4 regions of the Kocuria sp. KKT182 genome follow, and region 1 is predicted to be linked to each of the others. Evidence: riboswitches for the same ligand, from Rfam matches in the RefSeq annotation. Region 1 holds a riboswitch; each other region holds the start of a gene.
The links. Region 1 has a riboswitch for cyclic di-AMP ahead of ACZ2G1_RS16930 (C40 family peptidase). Riboswitches for the same ligand answer to the same signal wherever they lie in the genome.
Positions count from the first base shown of each region.

Region 2: another riboswitch for cyclic di-AMP. It lies ahead of ACZ2G1_RS03740 (C40 family peptidase); the one in region 1 lies ahead of ACZ2G1_RS16930 (C40 family peptidase).
Region 3: another riboswitch for cyclic di-AMP. It lies ahead of ACZ2G1_RS10745 (C40 family peptidase); the one in region 1 lies ahead of ACZ2G1_RS16930 (C40 family peptidase).
Region 4: another riboswitch for cyclic di-AMP. It lies ahead of ACZ2G1_RS13300 (C40 family peptidase); the one in region 1 lies ahead of ACZ2G1_RS16930 (C40 family peptidase).

Region 1 covers NZ_CM145757.1:3,646,684-3,649,886, reverse strand. The annotation lists gene ACZ2G1_RS16935 (C40 family peptidase) at 1-807, opposite strand, end outside; gene ACZ2G1_RS16930 (C40 family peptidase) at 1,080-1,745, opposite strand; cyclic di-AMP (ydaO/yuaA leader) riboswitch at 1,751-1,900, opposite strand; gene ACZ2G1_RS16925 (metal-dependent transcriptional regulator) at 2,259-2,945, opposite strand; gene serC (phosphoserine transaminase) at 3,180-3,203, shown strand, end outside.
Region 2 covers NZ_CM145757.1:821,414-824,616, forward strand. The annotation lists gene ACZ2G1_RS03725 (hypothetical protein) at 1-206, shown strand, start outside; gene ACZ2G1_RS03730 (hypothetical protein) at 203-331, shown strand; gene ACZ2G1_RS03735 (hypothetical protein) at 446-616, shown strand; cyclic di-AMP (ydaO/yuaA leader) riboswitch at 1,189-1,344, shown strand; gene ACZ2G1_RS03740 (C40 family peptidase) at 1,350-2,009, shown strand; gene ACZ2G1_RS03745 (DUF3105 domain-containing protein) at 2,794-3,203, shown strand, end outside.
Region 3 covers NZ_CM145757.1:2,302,503-2,305,705, reverse strand. The annotation lists gene ACZ2G1_RS10750 (C40 family peptidase) at 1-879, opposite strand, end outside; gene ACZ2G1_RS10745 (C40 family peptidase) at 1,157-1,819, opposite strand; cyclic di-AMP (ydaO/yuaA leader) riboswitch at 1,825-2,017, opposite strand; gene ACZ2G1_RS10740 (four-helix bundle copper-binding protein) at 2,616-3,026, shown strand.
Region 4 covers NZ_CM145757.1:2,835,859-2,839,061, forward strand. The annotation lists gene ACZ2G1_RS13295 (DUF305 domain-containing protein) at 89-790, opposite strand; gene ACZ2G1_RS13300 (C40 family peptidase) at 1,109-1,750, opposite strand; cyclic di-AMP (ydaO/yuaA leader) riboswitch at 1,757-1,925, opposite strand; gene gnd (phosphogluconate dehydrogenase (NAD(+)-dependent, decarboxylating)) at 2,807-3,203, opposite strand, start outside.

The DNA of each region.
Region 1 (3,203 bases):
GATGTAGACGCCGATGTGGGCCGCACCCATGCCGCCGTCGGCGTAGTAGACGAGGTCGCCCGGCTGCGCCTGGCCGGCGGAGACCTGCGTGCCGAGGCTCAGGTAGGAGGCCGGCCAGCCGTGGTGGTTGATGCCGGCGGCGCGCAGCGCGTTGGTGACGAGCGCGGTGCAGTCCTGGCCCACGCCGAGCTGGCCCATGGCGGCGGAGGAGATGGTCGCGCCCTTGCCGGAGGCCGAGCTCTGCGGGGTGACGGTGCGCTGGGCGGCCGGAGCGGCCTGCACGGCCGGCTTCGGGGCGGGCGCGGCGGCGGGCTTCGGGGCCGGAGCCGCCTGCACGGCCGGCTTCGGCGCGGCGACCGGTGCGGGCTTCGGGGCCGGCTTCGGGGCCGGCGCGGCGGCGGGCTTCGGGGCCGGAGCCGCCTGCACGGCCGGCTTCGGGGCGGCGACCGGTGCGGGCGCGGCGGCGGCCTTCGGCGCCGGAGCGGCCACGGCGGGAGCCGCGACGACCGGGGTCTCGACCTTCTGCCGCTCGGCCTTCTTCTCGACCTTCTTCTCGGACTTCCGGTCGGACTCGACCTTCTGCACGTGGGCGACGGGCTCGAGGGACACGGCGGGCGCCGCGGCGGGGGTGGCCGCGGCCACGGCGGACAGCGGGGCGTCGGCGGAGGCGTCCTGGGCCGGAGCGGCCTGCACGGAGACGGTGGTGGCGAGGGCCAGCCCGGAGAAGGCGGCCACGGCGGCCACGGTGCGGGCCTTGCCGGAGAAGAGCGAGCCGATGCCGTTCGAGGAGGTCAGATCACGGGTCATGAGGAGTTCAGACGACTTTCTTTCGGAGCCGGGCCTGCCGGAGGGCGCGGGTGACAGCACGGATCGCCCCGGGCAGTGCGCGGGGTGGGCCGGTGTCCGGCAGGGGTGCGTTCCGGGATCGGGAACGACGGCCGGCGAGCGGAGGAGGGGGCGCCGTCCGGTCGGACAGCAGGCACCGCCGGGAACCGGGAGAGCGGTTCTCGGCGTGCGGGGTGGGGGGGTGATCGGGTGCCGCCCGCGACGAGCGGGGTCGTCGCGGGCGGCGGACCGGATCAGAAGGTGTAGTAGCCGTCCAGCTGCATGGCGTTGACGGAGTGGACCTGGGTGCCCTGGGTCGGGTTGAGGGCGGAGATCATCTTGCCGCCGCCGATGTAGATGCCCACGTGGGCGCCGCCGTTCTGCGAGACGAGGTCACCGGGCTGCGGGTTGGCGGTGGGGGTGCCCGCCGCGAACTGGGACCAGGTGGTCCGGGGCAGGTCGATGCCGTTCTGGGCGAAGACCCACTGGGTGAAGCCGGAGCAGTCCCAGGCGCCGTAGGCGGTGCCGCCGTAGACGTAGCCCGCACCCTGCGCGGACATCGCGGTGCCCACGACGCCGCCGGCGGCCGGGGCGATCTCGGTGGTGGCGGTGGACTGCGGGGTGACGCTCGAGGTGGCGGCGGTCTGCTGCGGGGCCGGGGCCGGGGCCTCGTAGGCGGGAGCGGCGGGCTGCGCGGCGACCGGGGCCTGGTAGGTGTACGAGGAGTACTCGGCCAGCGAGGCGGAGGCCGGGGCCGAGTAGGCCGCGCCGGTCTCGACGGGAGCCTGGGCGAAGGCCTGGGCCGGGGCGACGGAGCCGATCATCGCGGCGCCGGCAGCGGCGGCGATGGTGGTGTTGCGCACGACGTGCGAGGTGGTCTCGGCACGGTGGCGGGCAGCGTTCAGCGTGAAAAGCGACATGGTTGAGTTCCTCCCTTTGCCTACGAGGTGAGCTGTCGGATTCGGGTGGGAGACACCCGGCCGCAGAACGCACGCGCTCTGACGACTTAACCCCAAGGACCCGGATCACCGGGACCGAAAGTGGTTCCCCCGCTTCTGCCAAGCAGTTTCTGTGTAGAGGCCACGGGCACCGGCAGAATTCGGCGATGTGCTCCGAGGGCGCCGATCCGACCAGTGATCGGCACGCGTTGAACAGTACATGACAGATTACGGAAGTGTCACGTTTTGATCACGACAGATAACAGCCGGACAACGCCGCGGGTCTCAATGAGTAGCTATTGAGAGGAAAGGTCGAATCAATTCGCACCTGTGACGAGCTGTGCAGTGTCTTCGAGCGCCCTGGGAATCCGCCTGTCACCAGGGAAGCCGCGCCTCCGGGGTCCGGCTCGGGCCGGACTGGCCGAAAGTGGCTTGTGAACGTCCCCACACCCGGGAAGAACCGTTCGCCGCCCCGCTCCGGGAGACGGCGGCGCCTCAGGGAGCGAGGACGCGGATGGCCGCGGCGGTGCGCAGGTCGATCTCCGCGGACCGCCCCGTGGCCGCCACCTCGATGCGCACGATCTGACCGTCCACCCGGGCCGTGACCTCCGCCCCGGTGAGCACTCCCACGTCGCTCAGCACGCCCAGGAGGTCCGCGTCCGCCTGGACCACCTCCGGCAGCAGCGCCACGGTGTGCGACCCGTCCGGGTCGTGGCGGGCGGCGTCGAGCAGGGAGGGGTGCGCCGCTGCGGGGCTCTCTTCGACCCCGAGGGCGGCCAGACCGGGGATCGGCGTGCCGTACGGCGAGTACCGGGGGCTGTGCAGCAGGTCCACGAGCCGCCGCTCGACCTGCTCGCTCATCACGTGCTCCCACCGGCACGCCTCGTCGTGCACCTGGGCGAGGTCCAGGCCGATGACGTCGGCGAGCAGCCGCTCCGCCAGCCGGTGCTTGCGCATCACCTGCACCGCACGCTCACGGCCGGCAGGGGTGAGCAGCAGCGACCGGTCCTGGCCCACCGTCAGCAGCCCGTCCCGCTCCATCCTGGACACCGTCTGCGAGACCGTGGGCCCGGAGTGGTCGAGGCGCTCGACGATCCGCGCCCGCATCGGCGTGATCCCCTCCTCCTCGAGCTCGAGGACGGTCCGCAGGTACATCTCCGTGGTGTCGATCAGGTCGCTCATGCCTCAGTCATCCTTCGTCCGGCCGTCCCGGCCCGGGGATCCCGCCCGGTCCGGTCTTCCCGCACGAGCTTAGTGCGCGAGCCCTCCGGCCGCCCGGAGGGAGGAGGCGCCCGCGGGGCCCGCCGTCCGCGGGTGGGGCAGAATGGGCCGAGTCGCGAACGGCGCGAGCGGCCTCCGCGGCGGCCGTGCCCGTCGCGCACCACCCGCCGCACGTCACCCACGAGGGAGCGCCCGTTGCCCGCACACGTCACCATCCCC
Region 2 (3,203 bases), 1.1 Mb from region 1:
AGTGCTCCCGCAAGGGCTGCGGCGCGGACGCCGCGTGGCGGATCCGCTGGAACAACCCGCGCATCCACACCCCACACCACCGCAAGAGCTGGCTGGCGTGCCCCGACCACTGCGAGAACCTCGAGAGGTTCCTCCGCGCCCAGGGCTTCTGGAAGGACACCGTCCCGCTCGGCCAAGACGGGCCCGCCGGGCAGGACCGACCGTGAGCGACGACCGGTTCCAGCTCAGCGGGAAATGGCTCGACTTCTCTCTGTGGGCCGGCGCCGCCGCGGCGGTCTCCGTGGACCTGGCCGACTGGCAGATGGACCGCAACGACCACCCCCTCGGGTAGAGGCGGTCATTTCGCAAGGGCTTGGCAGGCGTCGCCACGGCGAGGCGGATATCTTGTTGGCGTCTCGAGCGGCCGATGCCGTTGCCCGCTCGCCCCGCCGATTGGAGGCCCCCTGTGAAGCGCACCATCACCATCACCGCCCTCGTCCTGGGGTGCGCCCTGGTCCTGCCCGGATATACCGGCAGTATCGAGGAAGCAGCAGACGAAGCATCCTCCGGATTTCCCGTTGCCGCAAACGGAATCAACGTCTTGGAGGCGGCCGTGTCGATGCCGTCTGAACACTGACCCCCGGGCGTGCTCCTAGGGCCATGCAGTCGAATCACCTGCCGGAGAACACATCGATTCCTGTCCTGCCCTTGAGCGTGCCCGTTATTCCTCTACACGCTGAAGGCATGAAGATTCGATGAAGAAATGTGCTTCGTTCGGATGGCGGATTACGGCAGACATGAGCGCGCGCTGAATTTATCCTCCGATATCCTCCGAAGCCTCCGCCCGAGAGCCTCGATCGCTTTTCTTGCCCTACGCGCGGAAACCGCCCACCGCAGCCACCGGCGGTCTCCCAGTGCTGACAGGCCGCCGCAGGCGTGCCGAGGGTGTGCATCTTCGGGCCCATCAGGGACTCTCCCCGGCCATGCCCCCGCTAACGGTGAACACACTGATGTTCCCGCCCGAAACGAAGCTCCACTGGGCCGGGAACACGTTGCTGAGCACCCTCGGCAACCAAGACGACCACCCGATCGGCGGCCGTGACCAAAACGTGACATTAGGGGGTGGGCCCTGTATTGTCCTCCTCGTGCCGAGAGCTGATCTTCTTGGCGCCCCCGTGGCACATCGCCGAGTTCTGCCGGTGCTCGGGGTTCCTGAAGAGAAATCGGTTGGCAGAAGCGGGGGAACCATTACCGGTCCCGGTGATCCGGGGCCTTGGGGTTAAGCCGTTCAGAGCGCGTGCGTTCTGCGGCCGGGTGTCTCCCACCCGCATCCGACAGCTCACCTCGTAGGCAAAGGGAGGAACTCCACCATGTCGCTTTTCAAGCTGAACGCTGCCCGCCACCGCGCCGAGACCTCGTCCCGAGCTGTGCGCACCACCACCATCGCCGCCGCCGCCGGCGCAGCGCTGGTGGGCTCCATCGCTCCGGCCCAGGCCTACGCCGAAATCCCCGCCGCCTCCGGGTCCTCCTATGCGGCTCCGGCCTCGGCGATGGCCGATCTGGCCTCCTACACCTACCAGGCCCCGGTCGCCGCGCAGCCCGCCGCCCCCGCCGACCAAGCCCCGGCCCCGCAGCAGAGCGCCGCCACCTCGAGCGTGAGCCCGCAGTCCACCGCCATCACCGAGATCGCCCCGGCCGCCGGCGGCATCGTGGGCACGGCCATGCAGGGCGTGGGCACCGGCTACGTCTGGGGCGGGACCTCCTTCGGGGCCTGGGACTGCTCCGGATTCACCGGCTGGGTCTACGCCCAGAACGGCATCGACATCCCCCGCACCAGCTTCCAGCAGATCGCCGCCGCCACCCCGACGTCCAACCCGCAGCCTGGTGACCTGGTGTCCCAGAACGGCGGCAACCACATCGGCATCTACATCGGTGGCGGCAAGATGGTCTCGGCGCTGAACCCGACCCAGGGCACCTTCGTCCACTCCGTCAACGCCATGCCCGTCGACGGGTACTACACCTACCGCTGAGCCGGACTCGCTGCTGCGGTGCCCCACGGGGTCACCGCAGCAGATCCCCGGACCGCTCTCACCCGGGGCCGGGCCGCCTCTACCTCACGCGCACCTGCTGTGCCCTTCACCTGCTGCGCCCTTCACCTGCTGCGCCCTTCACCTGCTGCGCCCTTCACCTGCTGCGGGAGTGCTTCTTTCCGAAAGCACCCCCGTCGGACATCGGTCGTTTCGGTGACACCGTCCGGGATCAGGCCTGCACTGGGGCGGTGAGTGATGCGCTGGGCGCGGCCGGAACCAGTTTCCGCGGCTAACCGGCCGATCACTTGAGTCCGGCGCCCGCGTCTCCACCGTCCAGACCTAGACCGGTGTCCTCGTCGACTGCTCCCCGGGGGCGCCCACACCGGGGTCCATCCCGGCGGTGGCGAGGCCGTGCACGGCGGCTGGAACGGCCACCAGGCGGTCCTCGACAGCGTCAACGTCGGCTCCGGGCCGGTCCAGGTTTGCCTACGCTGAGCCGGTTCAGGCATCACATACTCCGGGTGCGTCCTCTTTGAACGACCAGCGAGGAGTGCGCACCCGGTCCTTACTTCCCGCCCCAGGCCGGGATCTCCTGCGTCGTCGTCGTTAGCCACCGAGGACGCGCCTCTCCTGCGCTCGAGGATGCACACTCGCCCACATGTCCAGGAGTGGGTGGTGGACGATCTTCCCAAGAAGGCCTTGCAGGAAAGGCTCAGCGCAGTGGGCTACTGTCCTGCCCGTTCATGAGGAGCAAGACCCTTTTTGGGCCTTTCAAGGAGGACGCATGGCTGGTGGTACGGACCCGGAGCGGGCGCGGCAGGAACGCGCTGCGCTGCTGGAGAAGCACTGGGCGGCCGATGCCCGGGCCACCCGCAGGCGGCGGGTCCTGGCGGGCGCGGGTGCGGTGACGGCTGTCGCGGCGGTGGCGGCCCTGGTGACGGTGGCGGTGATCAACGATCCCCCGCCCCAGGCGCGGGAGGACATCGAGATCGCCGGGCTGCAGACCTTCGAGGGCCTCGGCAACTCCCATGTGGAGACCGCGGTGGACTACGAGCAGTCCCCTCCGGTGGGCGGGGACCACGCCAGTGACTGGCTCAACTGCGGGGTCTACACCGAGCCGGTGCCCGAGGAGAACGCCGTGCACGCCTTGGAGCACGGGGCAGTGTGGGCCGCCTACGACCCCTCGGCCCTGTC
Region 3 (3,203 bases), 1.3 Mb from region 1:
GACGCTGTCGATGACGGTGCTGCCGCCGTTCCAGCCGCCGTGGACGGCCTTGCCTCCGCCGATGTACACGCCGATGTGGGCTGTGCCCATGCCGCCGTCGGCGTAGTAGACGAGGTCGCCGGGCTGGGCCTGGCCGGCGGAGACCTGGGTGCCGAGCGTGAAGTATTCAGCCGGCCAACCACGGAAGTTGATCCCGGCGGCCCGCAGGGCGTTGCTCACCGCTGCGGTGCAGTCCTGTCCGACGCCGAGCTGTCCCATGGCCGCGGAGGCGATGGTGGCGCCCTTGCCGGAAGAGGAGCTCTGCGGGGTGACCGTGCGCTCGGCGGCCGGAGCGGCCTGCACGGCCGACTTTGGGGCGGGAGCGGCGGCGGGCCTCGGGGCCGCCTGCGCAGTCGGCTTCGAGACGGGGGCCGCCACCGGGGCGGGTGCGGCGACAGGCTTCGGGACCGCCTGGACGACTGGCTCCTGGACAACTGACACCGGGGCGGGTGCGACGGCCGGGGCGGGTGCGGCCACAGCCTTCGGTGCCGCAACGGCCACGGCCCTCGGTGCCGGAGAGGCCACGGCGGGTGTCGCGACGACCGGGGCATCGACTTGCTGCTCCGGCTTCTGCTCGGTCTTCTTCTGGCCGGTCTGCTTCTCGGCTGTGGTCACGTGGGCGACCGGCTCGAGGGACAGGGTGGGCGCTGCGGTGGGGGTGGCTGCGGCGACGGCCGACAGTGGGGCGTCGGTGGCGGCGCCCTCCTGGGCCGGGGTTGCCTGCACGGAGACAGTGGTGGCCAGGGCCAGGCCGGAGAAGGCGGCGACGGCGGCCACGGTGCGGGCCTTGCCGGTGAGGAGGGAGCCAATGCCGTTGGAGGAGTTCAGGTCACGATTCATGAGGGGGTGAGCAGGCTTTCTGGAGGGTCGGGCGGATCTGCCGGAACGGTGCGGTGGCAGTACGGATCACCCCGCGGGGAATGCGAGGTGCGGCGGCGTACGGTGACGCGACGGTCCGGATCGGAAACACCGTGGGCGGCGGATGGGTGGAGGGGGAAGTGCTGTGTCCGCTAGGGACGAGATGCTTACTCGAGAGGGTGGGGCTCACTGATGCCGTCGGTGGAGCAGCCGGGGCCCTCCGCGACGACTTTCTGGCCGTTGCGGAGGGTGGGCCGGGTCAGCGGTAGGTGTAGTAGCCGTCCACCGGCATGGCGTTGACGGAGTGGACGAAGGTGCCCTGGGCGGGGTTCAGGGCGGAGATCATCTTGCCGCCGCCGATGTAGATGCCGATGTGGTTGCCGCCGTTCTGGGAGACGAGGTCCCCGGGCTGCGGGGTGGTCGTGGGGGTGGCTGCGGCGATCTGCTGGAAGCTGGTGCGGGGGAGCTCGATGCCGTTCTGGGCGTAGGCCCACTTCGTGAACCCGGAGCAGTCCCAGGCGCCGAAGGCGGTCCCGCCCCAGACGTAGCCGGTGCCGGCGCCTTGCATCGCGGTGCCCACGATCCCGGAGGCACCGGTGATCTCGGTGATGTCCGCCGATTGGGTGGACACCGTCGCGGTCGAAGCGCTCTGTTCCGGAGCGGCCGGGGCCTGGGTGGAGGCGGTGGTGATGGTCTGCGGGGCGACCGCAGCCGGGGAGGCCGTCGCCGTGTAGGCCGTCAGTGCCGACGCGGGGGCCGAGTAGACGCTGGCGGTGTCCGCGGGGACCTCGGCGTAGGCCTGGGCCGGGGCGATGGAGCCGATGAGCGCCGCCCCGGCGGCGGCGGTGATCGTGGTGGTACGCACCAGGTGCGAGGTGGTCTCGGCGCGGTGGCGGGCAGTGCTGCGCTTAAAAATAGTCATGGGTGTGTTCCTCCCTTTGCCTACGAGGTGAGCTGTCGGATGCGGGTGGGAGACACCCGGCCGTCCCGGACGCAGACGTCCTGGTCGGCTTAACCCCTAGGTCCCGGATCACCGGGACCGAAAATGGTTCCCCCGCTTCTGCCAAGCGATTTCTCTTCAGGAACCTCGGGCACCGGCAGAATTCGGCGATGTGCACGAGGGCGCCGACCGGATCAATCAGCGGCACGCAGTGGACAGTAGCCCATCCATAACGAAAGTGTCACGTTTAGATCACGACCCAGATTCTTGCTTCAGTCGGGACTGAGACGTGGGGCGGCTGACCCTGAAAAGGCTCGTCCCAGAAGCAGTAGGTTCGTCGCTCGTTTGGACTCGCATCGCGGCTAGCGGTGCGTCAGAGACCGTCTGACTAGGCAAAACGGCAGCCTAGCACGTCTTTTCATGGACACAACTAATAAGGACAAGGGGTTTGGGGCCGTGCGCGACCTTCAGCGTCCCTAGTGGTGGCACCGAGGACCCTCCGAGAATGTATTGAGCTTCCTTCCAGGTTGGGTGGATTTCGGCGTGCCTTTTCGGACCGCACAGCGAGATTTCTTCACGAGATCTCCATAATCGCCAGGCTCCACCGCGGTGAAGGGCAGCTGAGGGGGTGCCACTATGCGCCACTGTGGCGTAAATCTTCATCAAATCTTCAAGATTCTGGGGCGCGTCACACTGAAAAGGCAGTCTACTGTCGATGGCATGGCGGGCGGTTTCCGGCCGGTTCGTCTCCTGGAGAAAACCGACGAAGGAGCAAGCCATGACTCATCACGTGAGCGCGATGCTGGAGACCTACCCGAAGGACCTCGGCGGGGTGGATAAGGAGAAACTGGCCGCCTGTATCGAGGCCTGTTTCGAGTGCGCCCAGACCTGCACCGCCTGCGCCGATGCCTGCCTGTCCGAGGACATGGTTGCCGAGCTGACCAAGTGCATCCGCACCAACCTCGACTGCGCGGACCTGTGCGAGGCCACCGGGCGGGTGCTCTCGCGGCACACCGGTTACGACGCGAACATCACCTTGGATGCGATCAAGGCCTGCCAGATGGCCTGCAAGGCGTGTGCGGATGAGTGCGAGCAGCACGCCTCCATGCACGAGCACTGCCGGATCTGTGCCGAGGCCTGCCGTCGCTGCGAGGCCGCCTGCGCCGAACTGGTCGCCTCCCTGGGCTGAGTTTGGCCCCCACTGACCCATCACCCGGGCGGAAGGGGCGGTGAAAAGGCTCGTGGCCGACAGGGATCGGCGCCACGGTCCACCTCAGGCCTGTAGAGGTCAGGGCACCGCCATGACGCACCTGCCGCCCGGGTGGTGTACCTAATGCTCGAAGAACTTCCCAGAGGAGTGAGGACA
Region 4 (3,203 bases), 810 kb from region 1:
CTGGACCGGCTGGAACGGATCGACGGGGACCATGACATCCCGGTGTCGGCCCGTTCCAGTAGGTGACGGCTCAGCTCGTGGTCCTGGATCAGGCCGCGAACCACTCCTCCAACCAGCCCTGCATGAGCTCGATCTCGGCCTGCTGGTCCTCGATCATCTTCTCCGCCATGGCTCGCAGCTCGGGGTCGGTGCCCATCTGCAGCTCCATCTCGGCCATCTCGAGGGCCATCTGGTGGTGGGCGATCATCTCTTCGAGGAAGGCCTGGTCGAAATCATCCCCGGACAGTTTCGCCAGCTCCTCCAGGCTCATGCCGTCCATGCCGTCCATGCCGTCCATCTCGCCCATCATGGCGCCCTGCATGTCGGCATTCATGCTCTGACCATGGCCGCCATGGCCATGGCCATGGCCGTGGTGCCCGTGTCCGTGGTGGTGGCCGTGTCCGTGGTGGTGGTGCCCCGGAGTGTTCTCGGCGGCCAGCCGTTGGGCCGCTGCTTCCAGTTGCTGGATCTCCTCGGTCTGGGCCTCGATGATCTTCTCCGCCAAGTCACGGATCTCGGGACGCTCGGACTTCTGCAGGGCCAGCTCGGCCATGTCGGTGGCACCCTGGTGGTGGGGGACCATCATCACGGCGAAATGGCGGTCGTGGTTCATGTGCCGCTCAGCGCCCGTCTGTGCGGAGGCGGAGGCAGGCTGGTGCGTCGGGGAGGCGACCGCCGCGGTCGCCCCGGCACCGCTGAGGGCCAGCGCCAGGACCGTCCCAGCGGCCAGGTGCTTGAACGTCGACGTCATGACGAACCTCTCCTTCGCAGCAGCCCGTGCTGGGCCTGCACATCGTGGTGTTTGCTCTGCTCAGCCCCGGGTCGAGGCGGACCGATCCGTCCACGGTAGCCCCGCCGTGGTCGCTTTCTGCGGGCTAGGAGGGCTGGGCGGTAGATCTTCACTGAACCTTCAAGAGCGGGCCCATCCGTCGGTCAGCTCGGGGCGTTCCCCGGCGGTGGCCTGATGCAGGCATCTCAGGTTCTGACCGACCGATCCTGGATGCTGATCAGGTGGGAGGCACACCCGCCGCCCGCCACGAGCGGCATTCGTGGCGGGCGGCGTCCCGGCTCAGCGGAAAGTGACGTAGCCGACCGTCGGCATGGCATTCACGCTGTGCACGAAGGTGCCCTGGGTGGGGTTCAGCGCGGAGATCATCTTGCCGCCACCGAGGTAGATCCCGATGTGGGCCCCGCCGTTCTGGACGACGAGGTCGCCGGGCTGCGGGTCAGTGGTCGGGGTACCGGCCGCCCACTGCTGCTGGCTGGTGCGGGGGAGGTCGATGCCCTGCTGGGCGTAGACCCACTGGGTGAAACCGGAGCAGTCCCAGGCGCCGAAGTCCGTGCCGCCCCAGACGTAGCCGGTGCCCACACCCTGCATCGCGGTGCCGACAATGCCGCCGGCCGCAGCGGAGGTGGCGGAGATCTCGGAAATGTCCGAGGACTGGGGGGACAGACTCGAAGTGGCCGCCCCAGCGGCCGGCAGGCTCGCCGTCTGCACGGTGACGGGGGCCTGGGAAGCGGCCGGAGCCGGGGAGGTCGCGGGGGTCGAGTATGCGGTGCCGGACGTGGCGGGGGCTTCGGCATAGGCCTGAGCCGGGGCGACGGAGCCGATCACCGCCGCGCCGACAGCGGCGGCCAGGGTCGTGGTGCGCACCAGGTGCGAGGGGGTCTGGGCGCGGTGGCGGGCAGAGCTACGCGTGAAGAAAGCCATGAATGAGGGTCCTCCTTTTGCCTACGAGGTGAGCTGTCGGGTTCGGGTGGGAGGCACCCGGCCGCCGAGCCTGCAGCTCCGGCGGCTTCACCCCAAGGTCCGGGTGCGGACCGGGTATGGTTCCCCCGCTTCTGCCAAGTCATTTCTGTGATGGGGACCCCGGCTGCCGGCAGAATTCGGCGAAGCACCCGGGGAAGCCGATGAGATCAGCCAACGGCACGCAGAGGACACTAGCGCCTAGATAACGAAAAGGTCACATTCCCTGTGGTACCGGGAAAAGGCTTGCCCCGGCCTCGCACGATCGCCGGCGAACCGGTGGGTAGCCCACCACGCCTGGGGCACATTCGTTCCGGCGGGGGGCGCCGCCAGCTACCTTCCTCCCGGTGCCACCACTCATCGGGACCGCCCCGGGGAGGCTCTGACCTGCGGCATCGCGCCGATGAGCGCGGTGGCAGCTCGGATCCGCTGCCCCTCACTACCCGTGGAATCCTTCGGCCTGCGCCCGGTGCGGGGGAAGGTGAACCCCCGGGGGAGCTTCAGCGTCCCTCAAGGGTGTTCTCGGATTTTTTTACGGAACCGCCCAGCATTGCTTGGGGGAGTGAGCTGTTTTCTTCATGAAATCTTCATATCCAAGGGTGTCGAACAGGTGAGAAGAGCTGTTTTCTTCACGAGATCTTGAAATTCATCCGGGTCCATGTATCGGACCGGTAGATCAATGGCCCGGTGCGAGGGGAATAATTAGGCGGGTCCTTCGCTGTCGTTGGTGAGGCCAGGGTGGTCAGCGGCGGAGCCACTGGGCTGCCGGCTGCCACGTGGCTGGGCCGATCAGTATTCCGGGGCCGATTGTGGACGCCGGGCGGTGCCGTCACCGCTGCCTCGATCGTGGTCACGGGCGGTTGATCCGCGATCCCCTCGCCCCGCAGGCGTTCCTCGACAAGGCCGGCACCGGGCGGGAGCAGTGCCGACCGTGGTGACCGTGCGGATCGGCATGGCGCAGGCCTTGCAGAGGGGTGAGGGTGGCCGCTTCCGGGCCGTTGGCGGCGGGGACGGTCGGACCTACTGCTCGGCGGGGTGGGCCGGCTCCTCGCCGGGTGCGGCCTCGACGTGCTCTGGGCCCGCGGCCACGTCGCGGACCGTGTGGCCTCCGAACTGGTTGCGCATCGCCGTGATCATCTTCATCGCCGGGGCCTGGTCCTGCCGGGAGGCGAACCGGGCGAAGAGGGCGCTGGAGATGGTCGGCACCGGGACCGCGAGGTCCAGGGCGGCCTCCACCGTCCAGCGGCCTTCGCCGGAGTCCTCGGCGTAGCCGGCGAGCCGGTCCAGGTGCTCGTCCTCGTTGAGCGCGTTCACCGCCAGGTCCAGCAGCCAGGACTTGATCACCGATCCCTCGCGCCAGGAGTTGAAGGTCTCCCGTACCGAGCGGACGTGACCGGCGGCCTCGAGCAGTTCCCAG